DNA from 3 places in the Skermanella mucosa genome. Region 2 is predicted to be linked to each of the others. Evidence: predicted binding sites of a transcription regulator. Region 2 holds the regulator's gene; each other region holds the start of a gene.
The links. The regulator PhoB, encoded in region 2, activates phosphate uptake and scavenging genes when phosphate is short. The targets are predictions, from matches to a motif close to TNTCATAAAACTGTCA.
Positions count from the first base shown of each region.

Region 1: the regulator PhoB is predicted to act here: its motif matches at 1,622-1,637, upstream of JL100_RS23590 (CYTH and CHAD domain-containing protein).
Region 3: the regulator PhoB is predicted to act here: its motif matches at 1,146-1,161, upstream of JL100_RS10050 (choice-of-anchor I family protein).

Region 1 covers NZ_CP086106.1:5,070,226-5,073,726, forward strand. The annotation lists gene JL100_RS23580 (phosphoglycerate kinase) at 1-203, opposite strand, end outside; gene JL100_RS23585 (class I SAM-dependent methyltransferase) at 510-1,553, shown strand; gene JL100_RS23590 (CYTH and CHAD domain-containing protein) at 1,753-3,336, shown strand; gene JL100_RS23595 (ParA family protein) at 3,355-3,501, shown strand, end outside.
Region 2 covers NZ_CP086106.1:6,392,028-6,395,528, forward strand. The annotation lists gene pstB (phosphate ABC transporter ATP-binding protein PstB) at 1-765, shown strand, start outside; gene phoU (phosphate signaling complex protein PhoU) at 833-1,558, shown strand; gene phoB (phosphate regulon transcriptional regulator PhoB) at 1,577-2,287, shown strand; gene JL100_RS29715 (GNAT family N-acetyltransferase) at 2,359-2,820, shown strand; gene JL100_RS29720 (DsrE family protein) at 2,834-3,253, opposite strand; gene JL100_RS29725 (HesA/MoeB/ThiF family protein) at 3,250-3,501, opposite strand, start outside.
Region 3 covers NZ_CP086106.1:2,232,597-2,236,097, reverse strand. The annotation lists gene JL100_RS10055 (M20 family metallopeptidase) at 1-879, shown strand, start outside; gene JL100_RS10050 (choice-of-anchor I family protein) at 1,256-3,501, shown strand, end outside.

The DNA.
Region 1 (3,501 bases), 1.3 Mb from region 2:
GGGCCGCCCTTGGGCCGGCCGAAGTGGGACAGCACGACCACCTTGGCGCCGGCCTTCGACAGCTCCGTCAGGGTCGGAGCCAGCCGGTCGATGCGCGTCGTGTCCGAAACCGCGCCGTCCTTCATGGGCACGTTCAGGTCGGCCCGGACCAGGACGGTCTTGCCGTCGAACTGGTAGTCATCAAGGGTTTTGAAGCCGCTCATCGGTTCCGTCCCATTCCTCGTGAATTCAGCGCCAAGTGGATCGCCAAAGATGTCGCAGGGTGTCTTCGTGGCATTTTCATGATGCCGGTCGCAGCGATGGGAACCAACCACAACCGGCCCGGCAAATCAATGTCCCGCCGCCGCACCGGGCGGCGACTATGACAGGCTACCCGTATCGAAATCGACGGCCCCCGCCTCCCCGGCCCGGCCGGGCCCCGCTCGACTTGGCTTGCCTTCTCTTGCCTTGGCGCCGCGGCAAACCGGCATACCTCTGATATGATCGCCAACGTTGACGGAGCTTCGACCATGATCGGACCGGCAGGACGCGCGGCCTATGCCCTCAGCCAGACCGCCCGCATCTCGTGGTTCTTCGGGCAGTACCTCCTGGCGGCCAAGCTTGACGGCCGGGCCGTTCCCAAGGACCGGGTACCGGCCGGGCTGAAGACGCCGGACCGGGCGACCATCCTTGCGGACCTGCGGGCGCTGATGCGCCGCGACTTCGCCAACATCGACGCGGGCTATTACCGCATGCCCCACGACATGGTGGAGCCGCCGCGCAAAGTGCTGCGCGACGCGGTCCGCTTCTTCCAGGACCTGCCGGAGGTACGGCGGCGGCGGCGCGGCCGGATCGCCACCGAGGTCTTCGAGGAGCGGCGGGCGGAGGGCGCGAAGCTGCCGCGCTATTATATGCAGAACTTCCACTACCAGACCGACGGCTATCTCAGCGACCACTCGGCGGAACTGTACGACCATCAGGTGGAGGTACTGTTCGGCGGCGGCGCGGACGCGATGCGCCGGCAGGCGCTGGTGCCGCTCCACCACCATTTCCGGGAGCGCCGGGTCTCCGAGTGCAGGCTTCTGGACGTGGCCTGCGGCACGGGGCGCTTCCTGACCTTCGTGAAGGACAATTACCCCCGGCTGGACGTCACGGCCCTGGACCTGAGCCCGAACTACCTTCGCCAGGCCCGGCGACTGCTCAGCCCCTGGTCCCGCACCCGGTTCGTCCAGGCCGCGGCGGAAGGCATACCCGCCCCGGACGGGACCTTCGACGCGGTCACCTGCATCTACCTGTTCCACGAACTGCCCCGCAAGGTGCGGGCCGCCGCCGCGGCCGAGATGGCGCGGGTGCTGAAGCGGGACGGCATCCTGGTGTTCGTCGAAACCCTTCAGAAGGGCGACCGGCCGGATTACGACGGCCTGCTGGACCTGTTCCCGCTGGCCTTCTACGAACCTTACTACGACGACTACATCCGGCAGGACATCGGCGCGCTGTTCTCCGAAGCCGGCCTTGAAGTCGTCGAAACCACGCTGGCGTTCATGTCCAAGGTGGTGGTATTGCGCAAGCGGTGATAGCATCGGCGGCGGTACGGCGACACCAGCACTCCGCCGCCGTCGTCTTGCCGGCGAAAGCATGTTTATTACATTTTTATGACAGTAATATTACATATTGTTTGTATATCGGCTGTCTCCTATAAAGTTTTCCAATGTTTTCAGTTTCATGACAAACCTCAGGGGCTGACATTGGCCCCGGGTTGAGAGATACGAAAGAATGGCAAGCCAGGAGATCGAGCTGAAGCTGCGGGTCGAACCGCAGCATCTGCCCCGCTTCCGCAATTCCCCGGCCTTGGCCGGATCGGCGGGCCGTCCGGCCGCCAAGAACCTCGAAAGCGTCTATTACGACACCGAAGACCTGAGGTTGCGCAGCCGCGACGTGACGCTGCGGGTACGCAAGCAGGGACGCAGCTTCGTCCAGACCATCAAGGCCGCCAACCAGCATGCCGGCGGCGTATTCAGCCGGGGCGAGTGGGAATGCGCGGTGCCGACCGCCGAACCCGATCTCGCCGCCGTGACGGACGAGGAGCCGTTGCGCCTTCTGGGTACGGTCACCCAGGCCGACCTGCTGCCGGTCTTCGCCAGCCACGTCAAGCGGCAGGTCCGGATGCTGAACGCCGTCGCGGGCCACGGCTCCGAAACCGTGATCGAGGTCGCCATCGACCAGGGCGAGATCCGGACGTCCGGCGGGGAGGTCATGCCGTTGGCGGAACTGGAGCTGGAGCTGAAAGGCGGCGACCCCCAGGCCCTGTTCGACCTGGCGCTGGAACTGTCGGGCGTGGCGCCGCTGCGGATCGAGACCCGCACCAAGGCGGAGCGCGGCTACGCCCTGGCCGCGGGGGAGACCGAGTCGGCGGTCAAGGCGCAGAAGCTGCTGCTGACGCCGGAGCATACCGCCGAGCAGGCGCTGGCCTCGATCATGCGCAACTGCCTGAGCCACATGGTGCTGAACGAGGCGTCGGCGCTCAAGGGCGCGGACCCCGAGGGCGTCCACCAGATGCGGGTGGCGCTGCGCCGCCTGCGCTCCGCCCTGGGGCTGTTCCGCAAGCTGGTGCCGCCGGGCCAGTACGACTGGCTGGCCGGCGAGGTGAAGTGGCTGGCCGGCGAACTCGGCAACGCGCGGGACTGGGACGTCTTCCTGGCGGACCTGCTGGCCCCGGTCGAAGGCGCGCTGGACGAGGAAGCCGCCCGGGGCGGCCCGCTGACCGCGCTCCGCGAGGCGGCCCTGGCCAGCAGGGAACGGGCCTACGGGCGGGCGCGCGAGGCCATCCTGTCGCCCCGCTACACCACCCTGCTGCTCAAGCTGGGAAGCTGGCTGGAGGCGCGCTCCTGGCGCCAGCAGCCGCTGTCGGAGGAGGCGGCCCGCTTGTTCGCCCCGGTCACCGATCTGGCCGACGGGCTGCTCGCCAAGCGGCACAAGCAGGCGCGCCGGCGCGGCGCCGGCTTCGCCCACCTGCGGGCCGAGCAGCGGCACGAGCTTCGCATCTCCCTGAAGAAGCTGCGCTACGCCGCGGAGTTCTTCCGTTCGCTCTACGGCGACAAGGCCACGGCGAAGTATCTGCGCCGGCTCGCCGCCCTGCAGGACGACCTCGGCCACCTTAACGACGTCGCCACCGCCGAAACCCTGATGGGCCGGCTGGCCAACGAACAGACGGGCGGCTCCGGCCTGTGGCGCATCGGCGGCGGCATGGTGATCGGCTGGCATGCGCGCGGAGTGGCGCAGATCGAGCCGCGGCTGGTCCAGGACTGGGAGAATTTCGCCTCGGCCAGGCCTTTCTGGTCGAAGCCGTCGAACGGCTAGGATAGGATCGCCGCCACCATGCTCACAGTCCTCGTCGCCAACATCAAGGGCGGTTGCGGCAAGACCACGATCGCGACCCATCTGGCCGCCGCCTTCGCGACGGCCGGGCAGAATACCCTGCTGGCCGACGTGGACCGCCAGAAATCCAGCCTGGGCTGGGTCGAC
Region 2 (3,501 bases):
GCAGGCGTCGCGAACAAGATGGATGCCAAGCAGGTCAAGGTGTACTACGGCGCCAAGCAGGCGCTGAAGGGCATCGACCTGGCGATCCCGGAACGGCAGGTCACCGCGCTGATCGGCCCGTCGGGCTGCGGCAAGTCCACGTTCCTGCGCTGCCTCAACCGCATGAACGACACGATCGGCATCGCCCGCATCGAGGGCCTGATCACGCTGGACGGCCAGGACATCTACGACAAGGCGATCGATCCGGTCCAGCTCCGCGCCCGGGTCGGCATGGTGTTCCAGAAGCCGAACCCGTTCCCCAAGTCGATCTACGACAACATCGTCTATGGTCCGCGCATCCACGGCCTTGCCAGCCGGCGGGAGGAGATGGACGAGATCGTCGCCAAGAGCCTGCAGCGCGCAGGATTGTGGAACGAGGTGAAGGACCGCCTGAAGGAGCCGGGCACCGGCCTGTCCGGCGGCCAGCAGCAGCGCCTCTGCATCGCCCGCGCCATCGCGGTCAGCCCCGAGGTGATCCTGATGGACGAGCCATGCTCGGCCCTCGACCCGATCGCGACCGCCCATGTGGAGGAGCTGATCGACGAGCTGCGGGAGAACTACACCATCGTGATCGTCACCCACAACATGCAGCAGGCGGCCCGCGTGTCCCAGCGCACCGCCTTCTTCCACCTGGGCGACATGGTGGAGGTGGGCGACACCGAGGAGATCTTCACCAATCCCCGCGACGAGCGGACCCAGGGCTACATCACCGGCCGCTACGGCTGAGCCGGCCCCGCCGGCTTGATCGGCGGGACGTCATTCGGGATAATCGGGCAATTCAGGGAAGCGGCGCATGAGCAACGAGCACATCGTCAAGTCGTTCGCGCAGGAACTGCAGCGGCTGGCGAATCTGATCACGCAGATGGGCGGCGTCGCCGAGGCCCAGGTGGAGGCGGCCGTTCAGGCCGTCGTCCGCCGCGACACGACCATCGCGGCCCAGGTGATGCAGTCCGACCTCCGGGTCGACGGCTACGAGCGGGACGTCGACGCGGAGACGCTCCGCCTGCTGGCCCTGCGCCAGCCCATGGCGTCCGACCTGCGCGAGATCGTGTCGGCGCTGAAGATCGCGGCCGACCTGGAGCGGATCGGCGACTACGCCGCCAACATCGCCAAGCGGTCGATCGCCCTGGCCCAGGTGCCGGCGGTCCGTCCGGCCGCCGCGATCCCCCGCATGGGCCGGCTGGTCCAGGAGATCATGAAGGATGTGCTCGACGCCTTCATCGAGCGCGACGTGGAGAAGGCGGTGGCGGCGCGCCGCCGCGACGAGGAGCTGGACGACCTCTATACCAGCCTGTTCCGCGAGGTCCTGACCTACATGATGGAAGACCCGCGCAACATCACGCCCTGCACGCACCTTCTGTTCATTGCCAAGAACCTGGAACGGATCGGCGACCACGCGACCAACATCGCCGAGACGATCCATTTCCTGGTGATCGGGCACCCGCTGACGACGGAACGCCCCAAGGGTGACGAAAGCAGCTATGCTGTCGTCACCCCCGAGCCGGAAACGCAGGACTAGTTTGGAACAAGGCATCCCATGAATTCGGCGCTGAAACCCCTCGTCCTCATCGTCGAGGACGAGGCGGACCTCGTTACGCTCCTCAAGTACAATCTCGACAAGGAGGGCTTCCGCACCCTTTCCGCGGGAGATGGCGAGGAGGCGCTGCTGCTCGCCGCCGAGCAGACGCCCAACATCGTCCTGCTGGACTGGATGCTGCCGCTGATGTCGGGGCTCGAGGTGTGCCGCCAGATGCGGCGCAACCCCAAGACCCGCGACATCCCGATCATCATGCTGACGGCCCGCGGCGAGGAGGCGGACAAGGTCCGCGGCCTCAACTCCGGGGCCGACGACTATATCGCCAAGCCCTTCTCCCCCACCGAGCTGGTCGCCCGGATGCGCGCCGTGCTCCGCCGCGCCAGCCCCGGCTTGGCGGAGGAGATGCTGCGGTTCAACGACGTGGTGATGGATCTGGCGGCCCACCGGGTGCGCCGCCAGGGCCGCGACATCCATCTGGGGCCGACCGAGTTCCGCCTGCTGCGCCACTTCATGCAGCATCCCGGCCGGGTCTTCTCGCGCGAGCAATTGCTCGACCTGGTCTGGGGCCACGACGTCTATGTGGAGCCGCGCACCGTCGACGTGCATATCCGCCGGCTGCGCAAGGCGCTGAACGAGGAAAACGACAACGACCTGATCCGCACCGTCCGCTCGGCGGGCTACGCGCTCGACGTCAAGGGCGGCGCCGCCTGATCCCGGTCCTGGAGACGCCCCGGCTGGTCCTCCGGCCGCTGGAGCTTTCCGACGCCGGCGCGGTCCAGGACGTGTTCCCCCGGTGGGAGATCGTGCGGTTCCTCGCCGACCATGTGCCATGGCCCTATCCGGCCGACGGCGCCCTCTCCCATATCCGGGACGCAGCACTTCCCGCCATGGCGCGGGGCGCCGAATGGCACTGGTCGATCCGCCCCCGCGCGGAGCCCGACCGGCTGATCGGCATCGTCAGCCTGATGGACAAGCTCGACGATAATCGCGGCCTGTGGCTCGATCCCGCCTGGCAGGGGCGGGGCCTGATGACCGAAGCCAGCGCCGCCGTCATGCATTTCTGGTTCGAAACCCTCGGCCGCCCCGTCCTCCGGGTCCAGAAGGCCGAGGTGAACCTGCGGTCCTGCCGGCTGTCGGAACGCGACGGCATGCGGCTGGTCGGCATCCACGAAAGGGGCTTCGTCTCGGGCCGCTTCCCCGCCGGGATCTGGGAAATAACCCGGGAAGAGTGGCGCCGCCGGTAATCGGCCGGCGGATTCAGACGAACAGCATGTTGCCGTCGCCGGGAGCCCCGTTCAGCAGCGTGACGACGCCGCCGGTCACCACCGGCACGTCGTCGCGCAGGGCGGACGCGTCCAGGCCGATCGCCTTCAGCGCCATCTCGCAGACCATCACGGTCACGCCCAGGGCGACGCAGGCCTCCAGCAGTTCCTCGAACTCGGCGAGGCCGCTGCGGCCGAAATGGGCGTTGCGCTCCTCCGGCGACGAGCCGTCGTCGGCAGGGTCCAGCCCGCGCCAGCCATCCCCGGCCTTCAACGCCAGGACCGCCCGGCCGGTGAAGAACAGGGTGGCCTTGCGGTTGGTCGCCGCCGCGGCGCTCGCCATCACCAGCGCGTAGTGGACCCGGTCGAACCCGCCGGAGAACACCACCAGCGACAGCGTCGAAGCCCCGCTCATGGCAGGGCTCCGTCATGCCCGGACGGATGCGCGGACAGGTCCGTGATGGTCGGATGCCGTCCGCACAGCGGGCATTCCGGATCGGGCTGGACCCGGACCTTGTGGAAGCTGGTGTGGAGCGCGTCGTACATCAGCAACTGTCCGGACAGGCTGTCCCCGATGCCGAGCAGCTCCTTCAGGACCTCGATCGCCTGGATCGAGCCGACGGCGCCGGCCAGCGCCCCCAGCACGCCGCCTTCGGCGCAGCT
Region 3 (3,501 bases), 2.2 Mb from region 2:
CGTGGCTCCGGCGACATGAAGGCCGGGATCGCCGCCTACACCACCGCCTTCCGGGCGCTCCGCGAGCTGGGGTTCGCCCCGGCGGCGCCGGTCTATCTCCAGTCCGTGGTGGAGGAGGAATGCACCGGCAACGGCGCGCTGGCCTGCCTCCACCGCGGCTACCGCGCCGACGCCGCGGTCATCCCCGAGCCCTTCGACCACACCCTCATGACGGCGCAGCTGGGCGTGATGTGGGTGCGCCTGACCGTCACCGGCAAGCCGGCGCATGTGCTGGACACCTCGGCCGGGAGCAACGCCATCGAGAGCGCCTTCGCCCTGATGGACCGTCTGCGCCGGCTGGAGGAGCGCTGGAACGAGCCGGGACATCGCCATCCCGCATACGCCGACCACCGCCATCCCGTGAACTTCAACCTGGGCAGGATCGAGGGCGGCGAATGGACGTCCTCGGTTCCGTCGCGCTGCACGATCGACGTCCGGATCGGCTTCTATCCCGGCATGACCACGGCCGAGGTGCGCGACGCCGTCCTGGGAACCGTGCGCGAGGCGGAAAGGGAGCTGGGCGGGCTGCGGGTCGAGGTGGAGTGGCGGGGCTTCCAGGCCGAGGGCTGCGTGATCGACCGACAGCACCCGATGATGCGCATGCTGGCCGACAGCCACCGGACGGTGCTCGGCGGCGAACCGGCCGACCTGGCCGCGACCTGCACCACCGATGCCCGCTTCTTCAATCTCTACGGAAACACGCCGGCCACCTGCTACGGCCCCGAGGCCGCCGGCATCCACGGCATCGATGAGTCCGTGTCGCTCGACAGCCTGCGGGACGTGACGCGGGTCCTCGCCCTGTTCATGGCGGGCTGGTGCGGCCTGGAGAGGGCCGGCTGAGGATAACGAGCCGGCTCGGCAGTTCGACATTCGACCGGACCCGCACTACCTCGTCGAAGGTGCCGCCTTCCACGAGGTGGCTGCGGTATCCGGACCCATGAACCTTGGCCAACGCCTGGTGCGGACAGTGGAATCGATGGTGCTCCAGTCCACGATCCGAGAGCCGACACAAGAACATTAACCTATTATTTTAATATTATTATATGTAAATTTTTAAGGCCGTTTGGATTAATCCAATAATCGAGCCAAGCCGATTATCATCGACTTGTAATATTACTGAAATCGCTTTCTGAAAATGTCCGCCCAGCCAATCGCGGCTCCGTGTCATCACGCAGGTTGCCGCACTTATTATACAGGCGTAGGGAGGGCTTACTTGATGTCCAGCACGATCAGCACCGACGAGACCTTCCGTCTCCAGATACTTCATGCCTCTGACCTGGAAGGTGGCATCGACGCGATCCAGCGGGCACCCAATTTCGCCGCCATCGAGCAGGCCCTGGAGGCGGAGGAGGAAAACTCCATCACCCTGTCGGCCGGCGACAACTATATTCCCGGCCCCTTCTTCAACGCCTCCGCCGATCCCGACCTGGGTCCCGCCTTCGCGGATGCCTACAACTTCCTGTACGGATTGCCGGCCGATGCCGACGATGTGAGCTTCGAAGAATTGGCTCCGGCGCAGGGCCGCATCGACATCTCGGTGATGAACCTGGTCGGGTTCGACGCCTCGGCCTTCGGCAACCACGAGTTCGACCTCGGGCTGGACGCCATCTCCTCGATCATCGGCGTGGCCGCCGGGGCGCCGGACGCCGGCGAACCGCCGCTGTCCGGGATCGACTGGATGGGCGCCCAGTTCCCCTACCTGTCGTCGAACCTGGAATTCACCGGCTCCGGACTCGAATCCCTCTACACGGACGAGATCCGAACCGCCGACAGCTTCCGCACCGACCTGGACGCCGCGGCGGCCGGTACCGCCGATCCGGCCAAGATCGCGAACAGCGCCATCATCGAGGAGAACGGCGAGCCGATCGGCGTGATCGGCCTGACCACGCCGCGCCTCGCAGAGATCTCCTCCCCCGGCACGGTCGGGGTCGAGGGCTCGGACGAGGACCTCTCCACCCTGGCGGAGATCGTCAATGCCGAGGCGGCCCGGCTGGCCGACCAGGGCGTCACCAAGGTCGTCCTGGTCAGCCATCTCCAGCAGCTCGCCCTTGAACAGGGTCTGGCACCGCTGTTGAACGGCGTGGACGTGATCATCGCCGGCGGGTCCGACACGATCCTGGCCGACGACACCGACACGCTCCGACCCGGCGACGAGGCTGCCGGCCCCTACCCGGTCACCGCGACCGGAGCGGACGGCAACCCGATCGCCATCGTCTCGACCGACGGCGAATACAGCTATGTCGGCCGGCTGGTGGTCGAGTTCGACGCCGAGGGCGTGCTGATTCCGGACGGCATCGATCCGGAGGAGAGCGGCCCGATCGCCACCACGGACGAGCAGGTCGCGGCGCTCTACGACGGCGCCGACCCATTCGCCGAGGGCACCGCGGCCGGCGAGGTCAGCGACCTGGTGGGAGAAGTCCAGGGTATCGTGGACGCCCAGGACGGCAACGTCTTCGGCCTCAGCTCGGTATTCCTGGAGGGCCGCCGGATCAATGTCCGGACGGAGGAGACCAACCTGGGCAACCTGTCGTCCGACGCCAACATCGCGGCGGCGCGGGAGATCGACCCGGACGTCCAGGTCTCGATCAAGAACGGCGGCGGCATCCGCGCGCCGATCGGCACGGTGGCGGATGACGGCACCCTGCTGCCGACCCAGGCCAACCCGGAAGCCGGCAAGGAGGCGGGCGAGGTCTCCGAGCTGGACATCTCCAACGCGCTGCGCTTCAACAACAGCCTGACCACGCTGACCGTGACGGCCGAACAGCTCAAGGCCGCCCTGGAGCACGGCGTCGCCGCCGTAGGCCCCGGCGCCACTCCCGGCCAGTTCGCCCAGGTCGGCGGCGTCGCCTTCAGCTATGACCCGGACCTGCCGGCCGGCGAGCGGGTGCGCACGGCCGTGCTGCTGGACGACCAGGGCGAACCGGCCCGGACCGTCGTCGCCGACGGCGAGGTCGCCCCGGACGCGCCGGACGCCATCCGGCTGGTGACCCTGAGCTTCCTGGCGGACGGCGGCGACGGCTATCCGTTCCCCGAGTTCATCGAGGCCGATCCGGAGTTCGCCAACCGCGTCGATCTGGCCGACGTGCCGACCGACCCGGGCGCCGCGACCTTCGCCGACCCCGGCACCGAGCAGGACGCCCTGGCCGAGTACCTGGCCGCCGAGTTCGCCGAGACCCCGTTCGACGAAGCCGAGACCGCGCAGGCCGAGGACGAGCGCATCCAGAACCTGTCGGTCCGCGAGGACTCGCTGGACGACATCGGGGATGGTGACGGTGACGGCGATGGTGATGGCGATACGGGAGCCGGCATCGCGCTGACGCCGCTCGGCGTGTTCGAGACCGGCATCTTCGACGAGAGCGCGCAGGAGATCCCGGCCTATGATCCGCTGACCCAGCGGCTGTTCGTCAGCAACGACGGCGACCTGGCGGTGGACATCCTCGACGTTTCCGATCCCGACGCGCC